3 regions of the Nocardia sp. CDC153 genome follow, and region 1 is predicted to be linked to each of the others. Evidence: riboswitches for the same ligand, from Rfam matches in the RefSeq annotation. Region 1 holds a riboswitch; each other region holds the start of a gene.
What was found. Region 1 has a riboswitch for S-adenosylmethionine ahead of VMT65_RS20980 (aminotransferase class V-fold PLP-dependent enzyme). Riboswitches for the same ligand answer to the same signal wherever they lie in the genome.
Positions count from the first base shown of each region.

Region 2: another riboswitch for S-adenosylmethionine. It lies ahead of VMT65_RS36615 (rhodanese-like domain-containing protein); the one in region 1 lies ahead of VMT65_RS20980 (aminotransferase class V-fold PLP-dependent enzyme).
Region 3: another riboswitch for S-adenosylmethionine. It lies ahead of VMT65_RS13640 (AfsA-related hotdog domain-containing protein); the one in region 1 lies ahead of VMT65_RS20980 (aminotransferase class V-fold PLP-dependent enzyme).

Region 1 is NZ_JAYKYU010000003.1:939,966-944,345, reverse strand. It holds gene VMT65_RS20990 (DUF2752 domain-containing protein) at 49-498, shown strand; gene VMT65_RS20985 (hypothetical protein) at 517-705, shown strand; gene VMT65_RS20980 (aminotransferase class V-fold PLP-dependent enzyme) at 720-2,033, opposite strand; SAM riboswitch class IV at 2,089-2,202, opposite strand; gene VMT65_RS20975 (class I SAM-dependent methyltransferase) at 2,266-3,117, opposite strand; gene VMT65_RS20970 (biliverdin-producing heme oxygenase) at 3,327-3,986, shown strand; gene VMT65_RS20965 (LysE family translocator) at 4,100-4,380, shown strand, end outside.
Region 2 is NZ_JAYKYU010000009.1:81,306-85,685, reverse strand. It holds gene VMT65_RS36620 (O-succinylhomoserine sulfhydrylase) at 1-1,175, opposite strand, end outside; gene VMT65_RS36615 (rhodanese-like domain-containing protein) at 1,216-1,638, opposite strand; SAM riboswitch class IV at 1,653-1,768, opposite strand; gene VMT65_RS36610 (Rv0361 family membrane protein) at 1,831-2,277, opposite strand; gene VMT65_RS36605 (FAD-dependent oxidoreductase) at 2,518-3,927, shown strand; gene VMT65_RS36600 (amidohydrolase family protein) at 4,008-4,380, shown strand, end outside.
Region 3 is NZ_JAYKYU010000002.1:1,089,557-1,093,936, forward strand. It holds gene VMT65_RS13630 (hypothetical protein) at 1-341, opposite strand, end outside; gene VMT65_RS13635 (HAD family hydrolase) at 335-1,060, opposite strand; gene VMT65_RS13640 (AfsA-related hotdog domain-containing protein) at 1,057-1,845, opposite strand; SAM riboswitch class IV at 1,859-1,969, opposite strand; gene VMT65_RS13645 (MFS transporter) at 2,071-3,354, opposite strand; gene VMT65_RS13650 (FMN-dependent NADH-azoreductase) at 3,332-3,958, opposite strand; gene VMT65_RS13655 (LysR family transcriptional regulator) at 4,064-4,380, opposite strand, start outside.

The DNA of each region.
Region 1 (4,380 bases):
CGGGAGTGATCTGGCAGGTCGGCGGTGGCGCGGCTACCGTTGGTGGTCGTGGATACCACGGCAGCAGCAATCGAATCGCCCGCGCGCCCGCGGTGGCTCGGCGTCGGGCTACCGCTGCTGGCCGGTGGGGCCGTGGCCGGTGGGCTGGCGCTGCTGCACTTCCGGGATCCGCACGTGTCCGGCACCTACGGATACTGCCCGTTCTACGAGCTCACCGGGTACTGGTGTCCCGGCTGCGGTGGGCTGCGGGGGCTGCACAACCTCACCGATGGCCGGATTCTCGACGCCATTCACAGCAATGTGCTGCTGCTGCCATTGACGCTGGGCTTCATCGCCTGGTGGGGCACCTGGCTGGTGCGCGGCTGGCGCGGTCATCCGACACCGCCGCGACTACCTCAGATCCTGCCCAAATACGCGCTGTGGCTCGCGCTCGCCTTCCTCGTTGTTTTCACCGTCGTGCGGAACACGCCGTGGGGGAGTTGGATTGCGCCTGTTTAACCGGGGCATGCTCTGCGTATGAGCGACTCACTGCGGGACCGCGTGCGCGAGAAGATGGTGCGGCAACTCGAGGAGGACGGGCCGCCCGATCCCGAGCAGGGCGACACCCGGCAGGTCTCGGTGCAGGACGATCTCGACCTGCTGGACGCGGTGGCGGATGACGATCCGGTGATCGAGGAGCTCGCGGCCCGATACCTCGTGCCGTAGTCCGGAATCCGCGGTCAGAAGCCGCAGGGCGCCGCGCCGGTCGACGCATCGCCGAACGGGCGGGTCTCCGGGACCGGGTTCCAATGTCCCTCGGTGCGCGCGTAATTCCAGGTCGGGCCGTTCTCGACGAGCGTGGCAATGGCATCGATGAGGCGGTCCACATCGGCGGCGGTGGTGCCGAGGCCGATGCTGGCGCGCAGGGCGGCGTCCACGCCGAGGCGGGACAACAGCGGATGGGCGCAGAAGCGGCCGTCACGCACGCCGATGCCGTGCTCGGCCGAGAGGTAGGCGGCCACCTGGCCGGGCTCGAAGCCGTCGATGGTGAAGGCGACAATGCCGACGGCGTCGGTGCTGTCGCGCCAGACGCGCAGGAAGTTCACGCCCGGAACGGTTTTCAGGCCGTAGCGCAGGCGGTGGGTGAGGTACTGCTCGTGCTCGACGACCGTGGTCTCGTCCAGGTCGGCGAGGGCGTCGCAGGCGGCGGCCAATGCGGCCACACCCAGGACGTTCGGGGAACCGGCCTCGTGCCGCTGCGGGGCGGGGGCCCATTCGACGCCGTCGGTGGTGACCGAGCGCACCGCACCGCCGCCCGCCAGGTAGGGCTCGGCCGCGTCGAGCCAGTCGCGGCGGCCGACCAGCACGCCCGCGCCGAAGGGGGCGTAGGCCTTGTGGCCGGAGAAGGCCAGGTAGTCGATGCCCGTGGTCCGCAGATCGATGCGGCGGTGCGGGGCCAACTGCGCGGCGTCCACCAGAATGCGGGTGCCGCACTGGTGCGCGATCCAGGCCAGCCGCTCCAGCGGGAGCAGTTCACCGGTCACATTGGACGCGCCCGTAACCGCCAGCAGCGCGGCCGGTTTCGAACAGAGCTCGGCGACCAGGCGCTGAATGGTCTCTTCGATGGTGTCGGCGACCGGCACCACCCGGCGGCCGTGCCGGGTCCAGGGCAGGAAGTTGGCGTGGTGTTCCACATCCAGCACCACGGTGTCGCCGGGCACGCAGGAGGCCAGCAGGTTCAGCGAGTCGGTGGTGTTGCGGGTGAAGACCACGACCTGGTCGTCGGCCGCGTTCAGGAAGCGGGCGACCGAACCGCGCGCCGATTCGTAGCAGTCGGTGGAGACCCGGGAGGCGTACCCCGCACCCCGGTGCACGCTGGCGTAGAACGGCAGCAGCTCGGCGACGCGGTCGGTGACCTGCCGCAGCGCAGGGGCGCTGGCGGCGTAGTCGAAGTTGGCGTAGGTGGTGGTCCCGCCCTGGACCAGCGGGACCTGGAGGTCGGCGCCGGACACGGCGGCGAGCGGGGCACAGGTCTGGTCGGCGAATGCGGTCATCACGAAATCCCATCGGCTTCATGGACACGCGATCGGAAAAAAAGTATCGATCGAGAGTCCGCGCTTGCCGTACCCGGTCGGGCTACGGCCCGGTCGTCACCCGGAGCACCCCACCGCGGAGGAGGGTTGCCGACCAGCTAGCCGGGGCTTAGCGCTGGTACTCATGACCTGATTGCAGAGATTGGCAGACGATTCGCGGCCTTGTCAACCCCGCCCGTCGGGCCCGTCGGACTCAGACCTTGGTCGCGGTGACGCAGCGTTCGAGGTCGGGCACGCCTTCCGCGCCCCGGCCGAGCGGTGCGAGAAACCGTTCGACGTACTCCCGCCCGCCCACCTGTTCCAGCTCCCGCCACCCGTACTCGGCGAGCAGTTCCGCAACATCCCCGGGCAGCAATCCGAATCGCCAAATACCCTTTCCCGCAACGAATCTCCGATACGCGCCGTCGCATCCCTCGAGATTCGTGCCGTCGAGAAAATCCTGTCGGACGTAGCTGAAGACCAGCCGGCTCCCCGCGGGCGCGGCGGCGAGGGTCGCCAACGTCGCGCGCACCGCCTTCTCGGTCAGGTACTGGGTAACCCCCTCCCAGAGGAAAAGCGTTGTCCTCTCGCCCCGGTAACCACGCTCGGCGAGAGTCGTCGCGAGATCCTGTGTCTCGAAATCGATCGCCACCTGAACAACGTTGTCCGGCAGCGCTATTCGCCGCCGCTTCAACTCGATGTTCACCGGCAGATCCACCTCGAAGACCGGAACCCCGGCCGCCGCCACCAGCCGGGTGGCCCGAGTGTCGAGCCCCGCCCCGAGCACCACCACCGCCCCGACTCCCGCCCGAACGGCCGCATCGGTCTGCTCATCGAAATACCGCTTCCGGCAGGCCAGGCTGTCCCACAACCCGGGCCCCTCCCGCGCCATGACCTTGCGCAACCAGCCCCGGGTGGTTCGGTTGCGTACCAGCGGTCGCAGTCCGAGCGGCAGCATGCGGATCGCCAGGTCGTCGGTCAGCAACCGGTTCCCGGAGCGCTCGGCGCTCTCCGCGGCGGCGATGAGCATCGGGATCAGTGGGGTATCGGCGGCTCGAGTGGCCATGGGACCACTGTTGCAGGCGGTCGGTGGAGCGTCGACCGGATCGATGCGGTGTGACGAAGGGCACGTCCGGATGGGAAAAATCGTCCGAAAGTTGGAGGGGGTGGGGCGGGAAGTTCGAATCGCGAAGGGGTTGCTGGGGCGTATGGTCGAAGTGAAGTTAGGGTAGCCAAAGTGGGGTGCCCCCGGAGTTGATCGCGAGGAGCTCGACCATGTTGGATACCGGCACCCCGTTCTCGACGCTCATTCGCACCGCGACCGAGCAGCAGCACAACGAGGCGGAGCATTCCACGTTCATGCGTGACCTGCTGACCGGGCAGCTCGGGGTCGAGGCGTTCTATCGGTACACCTCGCAGTTGTGGTTCGTGTACGCCGCGCTCGAAAAGCGTTCCGAGGCTTTGGCTTCCGATCCGGTCGCGGGTCCGTTCGTCAAGCCGGAGCTGGCGCGGCTGGCCTCGCTCGAGGCCGATCTGGCCCACCTCGGCGGCGCGAACTGGCGCGACGAGCTGTCCGCGCTGCCCGCCACCGCCGCCTACGCCGCGCGCGTCGAGGAGTGCGCGAGCGAGTGGCCCGCCGGATACGTCGTGCACCACTACACCCGCTACCTGGGCGATCTCTCGGGTGGACAGGTCATTCGCGGCACCGCCGAGAAGCTGTGGAATCTGCCCAAGAAGGGCGATGGGGTGCGCTTCTACGTCTTCGAGGAGATCGGCAATCCGGCCGCGTTCAAGCGCGAGTACCGGGAAAGCCTGGACCGGCTTCCGCTCGAGGGGTCGGAAGTCGATCGCGTGCTCGACGAGGCACGGCTGGCGTTCACGATGAACACCGACGTGTTCCGTGAACTGGGTGCGGAATTCAGCGCGCGGAACTGAAACCGACCCCGTGCCGCTGACCTGTCCGTCGGGGGCGGGTCAGCGGTACTGCCCCTGCGTGGGTTCGGTATTGCCCTTGCGTGGGTTCGCGGTGATGGGTTGCCATGGACGGTATGAGTTTTCCGCTGCTGTTGAGCTTCGTGGGGTTGTGCGTGCTGTTGGCGCTCACGCCTGGCCCGGACACCTTTCTGGTGCTGCGGTTTTCGATGAACGGGTCGCGGCCCGGGGTCGCGGCGGCGGTGGGGTCGGCGTTCGGCGGGATCGTATGGGCGACCGTGGTCGCGGCGGGGGTGGCGGCGCTGCTGGAGCAATCGGCCACGGCGTATCGCACGCTCAAGGTGATCGGCGGAATCTACCTGGTGTACTTGGGGATTCGGGCGCTGCTCGAGCATCG
Region 2 (4,380 bases), on a different contig from region 1:
ACATCCTCGAGGCCGATCGAGATGCGCACGACGCCGTCCGTAATGCCCACGGCCGCACGGCCTTCCGGGCCCATGGCGCGGTGCGTCGTGGTGGCCGGGTGGGTGATGAGGGTCTTCGCGTCACCGAGGTTGTTGGAGATGTCGATGATGCGCAAGCGGTTGAGCACCTCGAAGGCCCGCTTCTTGGCCTCGTTCTCGGCGGCCTTCAGCTCGAAGGTGATTACCGTGCCGCCGCCGGACATCTGGCGCTTGGCCAGCTCGTACTGCGGGTGCGAGGACAGGAACGGGTACTTCACCCAGGCCACCGCCGGATGGTTCTCGAGGAACTGGGCGATCTTCAGGGCGGAGTCCACCGACTGGCGCAGCCGCAGCGGCATGGTCTCGAGACCCTTGAGCAGCGTCCAGGCATTGAACGGGCTCAGCGCCGGACCGGTGTGGCGCATCAGGTTCTTCACCGGACCGTCGATGTAGTCCTGCGGGCCCAGGATCGCGCCGCCGAGCACGCGGCCCTGGCCGTCGATGTGCTTGGTGCCCGAGTAGACGGTGATGTCCGCGCCCAGGTCGAAGCCGCGCTGCAGCAGCGGGGTGGCGAAGACGTTGTCCAGCACCACCTTCGCGCCCGCCGCGTGAGCGAGATCGGAGACCGCGCGCACATCGGTGAGGGTCTGCATCGGATTCGAGGGGGTCTCGAAGAAGACGGCCTGGGTGGGCACCGACAGCGCCTTTTCCCACTGGTCCAGATCCTCGCCGTCGACGAAGACGGTCTCCACGCCCCAGCGCGGCAGGATCTCATTGGCCACCACGAAGCAGGAGCCGAACAGGCTGCGCGCCGCCACCAGTCGATCGCCCGCGGCGAGCAGCGCGCCCAGCGCGGTGAACACCGCCGACATGCCCGACGCGGTCGCGAAACAGGCCTCCGCGCCGTCGATCAGGCGCAGCCGCTCCTCGAACATGGCGACCGTCGGATTGCCGTAGCGGGAGTAGACGAAATGCTCGATATCGCCGGTGAACGACGCCTCGGCCGCCTCGGCGCTCTCGTAGACGAAACCCGAATTGAGGAACAGCGCCTCGGAGGTCTCGTCGAAGCCGGAGCGGCGGGTGCCGCCGCGCACGGCCTGGGTGGCGGGGCCGACGCCCTCGGGCAGCGGCTTGTCGAAAGAGCCACCGGTGATCATGACTGGTTCCCTTCGGAGGAGCTGGGGGAGCTGGGCGAAATCACGACTGCCGCCACGGCAGGCCGTCGGCCCGCCAACCGGTGGCACCGCGATGGCCCTGGCCGTCCAGCGCGCCCTCGAAACCGTCGACCACATTGAACGACGGCGTGATGCCGACGGTGGTGGCCGCGGTGGCCGCGCCGATGGAGCGCTGACCCGAGCGGCAGATGAACAGGACCGGGGCCTGCGAATCCGGGTTCCGGTCGGCGAGCGCCTGCTTCAACTGGTCCACGAACCGCGGGTTGGGCGTGCCGGTGGCGTCCACCCATTCGATCAGCGCGGTCGGGCGGCCGATCTCGCTGGTGTCGGGCACACCGACGAATCGCCATTCCGCCTCGGTGCGCACGTCCACCAGCACCGCATCCGGATTGTCGCGCAACAACTCCCATGCCTGCTTCGGCGTGATGTCACCCGCGTAGCTCACCTGTACCTCCTGTGAATCCGCACTTGCCGCATCGCTGCTCGATGCGTGGCCAGGTCGTCACCCGGAGCACCCCACCGCGGAGGAGGGTTGCCGACCAGCCAGCCGGGGCTTGGCGCTGGTACTCATGACCTGGGATGAGAGTGCCGAAAAAACCGGTGTTGTGTCAAACCCCCGGTCGGTCTTCGGACCTTGTCACGAACCGCAGACCAACCACCGGGAATTCTCCTTGGTGAAATGCCAAGTCGAGGTCGACTGCGCACCGTCCACGCTGAAGGTGACCTGGGCGGTGGCCTTGTCACCGTCGACCACCGGATCGTCGAGCCGATCGAAGGTGATGCCCGTGCCGCTCGTGCCCGCGATCTTCAGCGGGGAGTTGTTCTCGTCGAATCCCTTGCAGGCCACGGCCGGAACGAACTTGCCGGTGTCGTTACGGGACTTGATGAACTCGCCCGCGGCGACCGAGAGGCGATCGCGATCTGTGACATTCTTCTCAACCGGCGAGATCAGCGTCGCGATCACGATGCCCAGGATCACCGCCGCGATGACACCCGCCGCGAGCAGAAACGGCCACATGCTGCGGGTCTCGTTCTGCTCGATCGGAATCGACGTCTCCTCGACTGTCTCCTCGGCATCGCTCATGGGTAGATCATGCCTGGCGTTCCCGCAGTTTCCCCGCCCGCGCGCGGGGGCGCCCGTGCGCCATCGATAGAATCAGCAGAATTTCCGCTCCGGTGCGGGAATAGCAAGACCACGCAGCAACGCTGCAGCGTCGGGGGCCAACGAAGGTCGCCGAGGCCAGGGCGTCAACTTAGCCTAAGCTAAGAACGACGGCTAAGTTTTGACGGCAAGTTAGTTTCGACCCAAAGGGTGCGCGGAAGAATGACCGAACAGAGTGCAGCGACCCGCCCGCTACGCATTGCGATCGTGGGCGCGGGCCCGGCCGGTATCTATGCCGCCGACGCCTTGATGAAGTCCGATGCCCCCGCCGGGTTCGACGGGGTGAGCATCGACCTCTACGAGCGCATGCCCGCGCCGTTCGGCCTGATCCGCTACGGCGTCGCGCCCGATCACCCGCGCATCAAGGGCATCATCACCGCCCTGCACAAGGTGCTCGACAAGGACCAGGTCCGCCTGCTCGGCAATATCGACTACGGCACCGACATCACCCTCGAGGACCTGCGCCAGTTCTACGACGCGGTCATCTTCTCCACCGGCGCCAATGCCGACCGCGCCCTGGGCGTTCCGGGCATCGACCTCGACGGCTCCTACGGCGCCGCGGACTTCGTGTCCTGGTACGACGGCCACCCCGATGTGCCGCGCACCTGGCCCCTCGATGCGGAGAAGGTCGCCGTGCTCGGCGTCGGCAATGTCGCCCTGGACGTGGCGCGCGTGCTGGCCAAGACCGGTGACGAACTGCTGCCCACCGAGATCCCGCCGAACGTCTACGAGGGGCTGAAGGCCAACAAGGCCGTCGAGGTGCACGTGTTCGGCCGCCGCGGCCCGGCCCAGGCCAAGTTCACGCCGCTCGAGCTGCGCGAACTCGACCACTCCCCCACCATCGAGGTCATCGTCGATCCCGAGGACATCGACTACGACGAGGGCTCCGAGGCCGCCCGCCGCCACTCCAAGCAGGTCGACATGATCTGCAATACGTTGGAGCAGTGGGCCATTCGCGACGTCGGCAACCGCCCGCACAAGCTGTTCCTGCACTTCTTCGAGAACCCCGCCGAAATCCTCGGTGACGAGAACGGCAAGGTCGTGGGCCTGCGCACCGAGCGCACCCAGCTCGACGGCACCGGAAACTGCAAGGGCACCGGCGAATTCAAGGACTGGGACATCCAGGCCGTGTACCGCGCGGTCGGCTACCTGTCGCAGAACATCCCGGCCCTGCCCTTCGACGACCAGGCCGGCACCGTCCCCAACGAGGCCGGACGCGTGCTGGTCGACGAGAACGCCGACGGCAAGGACCGCTACGCGCCCGCCACCTACGTGACCGGCTGGATCAAACGCGGCCCGGTCGGCCTCATCGGCCACACCAAGGGCGACGCCAACGAGACCATCGCCTGCCTGCTCGACGACGCCGCCGATTTCGTCCCGGCCCCCAAGCCGGAACCCGAGGCCGTCACCGAGTTCCTCGAGGGCAAGGGCATCCCGTTCACCACCTGGGCCGGCTGGTACCGCCTCGACGCGCACGAGCGCGCCCTGGGCGAGCCGCAGGGCCGCGAGCGGGTCAAGGTCGTCGAGCGCGAGGAGATGCTCGCCGCCTCCGAGCCCGACAAGGTGTCCTGACCAGTACCGGACACCAGGTCCTGACCAGCGCGAATCCGCTTGCCGGACAAGGTTGTCCACACTTGTCACCGTTCTGAGGCATGCTGATCAACGTGTTCGATGCCCATCTCCACATCTTCGACCCGCGGTTCCCGCTGTCGGAGAACGAGGGCTACCTGCCCGACCCGTACACCATCGCCGACTATCGCAAGCGCATGTCCCGCTTCGATATCGACGGTGGTGCGGTGGTCAGCGGGTCGTTCCAGGGCACCGATCAGAGCTATCTCATGGCGGCGTTGGCGGCGCTCGGCGAGGGCTGGGTGGGCGTCACCATGCTGCCCGTCGACGCCTCCGACAAGCAGATCATCGAGTTGAACCGGGCCGGGGTCCGCGCGATCCGGTTCAATCTCAAGCGGGCGGGCGGCGATATCGTCGGGCTGACCATGCTGGCCCTGCGCGCCTATGAACTGGCCG
Region 3 (4,380 bases), on a different contig from region 1:
ACCGTGTCGGCGTCGGGACGCTGGTCGGGGGCGAAGACCATCGGATAGTTGTTGGCGGGCAAGGGCAGCGGCAGGGTGTGCAGGACGCTCGCGGCATCCTCCTCCGAGAGGTCCTCGCCCAGCTCGCGCACGATCGTGTAGGCGGCCAGCTCGCCGAATTTCGGCACCGGCGTATCAGCGGCGACAATGGCCCGCCCCCAGCGGCGGGTGATGCCGCCGTCCGCGTCGGGCTCGGTGAGGAAGCCGACCACAATGAAATTGCCGTCGGCGTCGAGGACTTCGCTCGGCGGGTACAGCGGGCCCTGGGTGGTCGGGGTCAGTTCGTAGCTTCGGGTCACCATACGGAGAGCGCTTCCTGATCGGAGAGAAGGCGGCCGGGATCGTCGACGGACGCGCCGACCCGGTCGGAGAAGTGGATCCAGCCGTGGCCGTGCGCCGACAGCACCGCGTCGTCGCCGCGGAAGCCGGGGTGTGCGACGGCCCGCAGGAACGGCAAATCGCTGGCGTGATCGCCGTAGCCGTAGCTGTTTTCGCGGGCGATGCCGTGCTCGCGCAGGAAATCGGTGACCGCGCTCGCCTTGGCGGTGCCGATCATGGGGTGATGGACCTCGCCGGTCAGCACGCCCGCCGCGTCGACCACCGGGGTGGTGGCGATGAGGTGATCGGCACCCAGCGCATCGGCGACCGGGGCGATCGCCGCGGCGAACGAGCCCGACAGCAGGACCGTGGTGTCACCCGAATTCTGGTGTGCGCGCAGCGCTTCCACCGCGTCGGTGTAGTAGACGGCACCGCTCGCGGAGAACTCGGCGAACCAGCGGCGGCCGGCGGCGGCCAAGGCGTCGGCACGCACGCCTCGATAGGCCCGGTAGTACTGCCGGTTCACCTCCTCGCGGGGTGTTCCGGACGCGGCCTGTCGCTTGATCTCGTCGCTGAGGCGCGCGTATTCGCTGCCGTCGTCGCCGTTCTCGGCCAGCCAGAAGCGCTGGAAGGCGAACATGCTCTTGACGGTGATGAGGGTTTCGTCGACGTCGAAGAACGCCGCACCCGCTGTCGCGCTCATGCCACCGCGCCCAGGTAGGCGGCGATCGCCTTGGCGGCCTTGTGGCGTTCGATCTGCGAGATGCGCTCATTGGGCAGGGCCGCGTAGGTGATGCGGGTGGTGGCCACGCTGCGGTCGAGCTGGCGCACGTCGACGTCGATGGCGAACTCCAGCTTGGCCGGGTCCTCGATGGCGATCGGGGTGAGCACCGCGTGCAGGGTGGCGGGCAGCGGGAACAGGAAGGACTTGAACTCCAATTCGATGCTGTTCCAGACGATGTAGAAGTGCTGTTCGGGCCAGCGGCGGCCGTACTCCAGCTCGAACGCGCCCAGGAACAGCTGGCGCACCGCCTCCACGATGACGATGCCCTGCACGTGTTCGCCGGTCTGGTGGTCGAGCAGCAGTTCGTTGTCGCCGTGAATGCGCAGATCCGCCCGGAACTCGGTCTCGGACTCGCGAATCAGATTGGCCAGCAGCACATTCGAATTCTGATACTTGTGTACCTGGTGGCGGGGTGCCGGTTCGTCGACCGCGCCGCGCACGTGCAGCCCGGCCGGGGCGTGCACCCGCGCCACGTGCTCGAGGTAGTCGAGGTCGTGGCGGGTCACCCCCTGCCCGAGATGAACGGTCAACGCGCGCTCCGACTCCCGCCACCGGCCGCCGCGCAGGGCGGCGACCAGTCCCGACACCGTGAAGGCCCGGTCGTCCTCGGCGATACCGCGGAAGCGGTCGGCCACCAGCAGCACCTCGCCGACGGCCACCTCCCCCGAGAGCACGGACACCGAATCGAGCTGGGCTACAGACATTTTTCCTCCGAGAGCAAGACGCTTATGGCGGCGCTCGCCACCATCCGGTCGTCACCCGGAGCACCCCGCCGTCGTGGAGGGTTGCCGCCCAGCCAGCCGGGGCTTGACACTGGAACTCATGACCGTCCACGAAAACCTATGTCCCCCAGTATTTTTGACCCATAGTTTCAACCACCCCGATCGAAACCCGCCCACGGAGGACAGCGCTGTCCCCCGCCCGCCGATCTAACCCGCGGTGGCTTCCCCCACGCCGACCCCGCTCGGTGCCGTCGCGGCTTCCCGGACAACTACTCGCGTCGAGGCGACGGCCAATGCCGCCCCCAGCGCCGCCAATGCCGCGATGGTCAGCGCGACCGCCGAATAGCCATGGCGTGAAACCAGATTGGCGAGCTGTGGTCCCGCACTGGCCCCGACGAACAGGGCGAAGGTGTAGAGCGCGGTGGCGGTGCCCCGTGCCTCGCCCGCCTGCGCCGCGATCGCCTGGACCGCCGCCGGTGCCGCGACCGCGATGGCCGTCACGAACACGAACAGCCACATCGCGACCCATACGCCGCCCAGGGGGACCGCGGTGATCGCCGCCGCTGCGGCGGCTGCGGCCAGGGCGGTGATCAACCGTGCCGCCGGTGCGATCACCCCCAATCGTCCGGCGAGCAGCGGCACCGCCACCATGGCCGGAATCGCGCTGGCCCGCAGCGCGAGCAGGGCGGCATTGCCGGATCCCACTCCGTCCGGCGGTGCGAGCTGGATACCGGTATAGATGCCGACGAACGAGCCCAAGATCGCCAGGCAACTCAGATACAACAGAGCCAGGCGAGATTGCCGGAGCAGAATCACGAAGGGCACGAACACGGTTCGCGCGACATCCGCGAATCCACCCTCGGTTGTGACCGCCGCGTCTCTTACCGAATTCGGCGGCTGGAGAACCACGCGCAGTAACACCGCCGACAGGGCGAACACGACTGCTCCGGCGACGAAGATTGCGTGCCAGCCCCAGGCATTGCCGACGAGTTGGGCCAGGACCTGGGCCACCACGCCCGCGCCGAGGAAGGAGCTGGTCAGGCAGGTGAGGGCGAAGATTCTGCGGTCGGGGGCAATGCGTTCGGCGAGGTAGGCGAAGGCGGCGGGGGCGAAGAAGGAGGCGGTGAGGCCCTGCAGGATTCGTGCCGAGAGGCCGGTCACGAGTCCGGGGGCGGCCGCCACCAGGAGGGAGCTCACCACTGTGGCGAGCAACCCGCCGACGATCACCGGCCGCCGTCCCCAGCGGTCCGAGAGCGGCCCGGTCACCAGGAAGCCCGCGCCGTAGGCCAGCCCGAAGGCGGTGGTGGTCCAGGTGGCCGCCGACTTGGACGTATCCCAGTCCGCCGCAAGCCGATTCAGCACCGGCAGCACCACGTAGAGCTGGCCCACCACCAGGATGCCGACCGCGCAGACCGCCGCGACGGTCCGACCGGTCGGGGCCCAGCCCGGCTCGGTAGCCGAGCCCGGCTCAGTAGTCGGCGGCGAGCTCACGCGCACGCTCCTGGGCCGCGGCGAATCCCGCCTCCGGCTTCTCGGTCAATACCGTTGGCGCGAACCGGATCTCGGCAATGTCCTTGATGCCCACGAAGTTCAGCCAGTCCTCGACGAACGGCGTCGCGAAGTCGGAGCCGAACTGCACCGGCACACCCGGCTGATGTACGCCGCTGGTGTACACCGTGACCGCCCGCTTGTCGGTGAGCAGCCCCGAATACCCGCTCTGCGGATCGAAGGTGAACGTCCACCCCGGCTGGGTCACGATATCGACCCACTGCTTGAAGATGTACGGCACGCCCGCATTCCAGATCGGCAGGTTGATCACGTACAGATCGGCCGCCGCGAACCGCTCGAACACCACCCGCGCCCGCTCCCAGGCCGCGAGCTGCTCGGGTGTCTGATCCCGCCCGGTGAACAATGCCAACTTGGCCTCGGCCGCATGGGTTCCGAAGTCCGGCAGGTCGGCGTCGAACAGATCGATGGTGTCGACCGTCAGCCCCGGATCCTTCGCGACGAGCCCATCGATGAATGTCCGAGCCAACGCCCGCGACTGACTGCGCTCACCGCGCGCCGACGCATTGATATGCAACAGGGTGGTCATCGAATCCCTTTCGTAGACAACGATGTCCACGTCTATCAAGCGGCACCCGCCCCGCACGACGGTTCTGTGCGCGCTGATCCGAAGCCCCCGGCACCGACCGGGCCTTCACTCGAGTGCGGTGGCGACCGCGGCGGGGACCGGGACGCCACGGCGGACGACCTCGGCGATGAAGCGGCGCACCAGAACGTCGGCGGGAGTCGCGGTCAGGCACACCAGGTCTCGGGTGACACCCGGTCGCAGGCGACGGATCGGTGGGACCGCGCCGCCGCCGAGGGCCGTGGTGGGGACGAGGGCCACGCCGAGACCGGCGGCGGCCAGGCGGGCGGCGGTGCCGGCCTGGCGGGTGCGGACCGCAGCCGTGAGCGTCACCTGGTGGCGGGCGGCTTCGGCGTCCAGCCAGGCGGCCAATCCGTTGTCGGGGT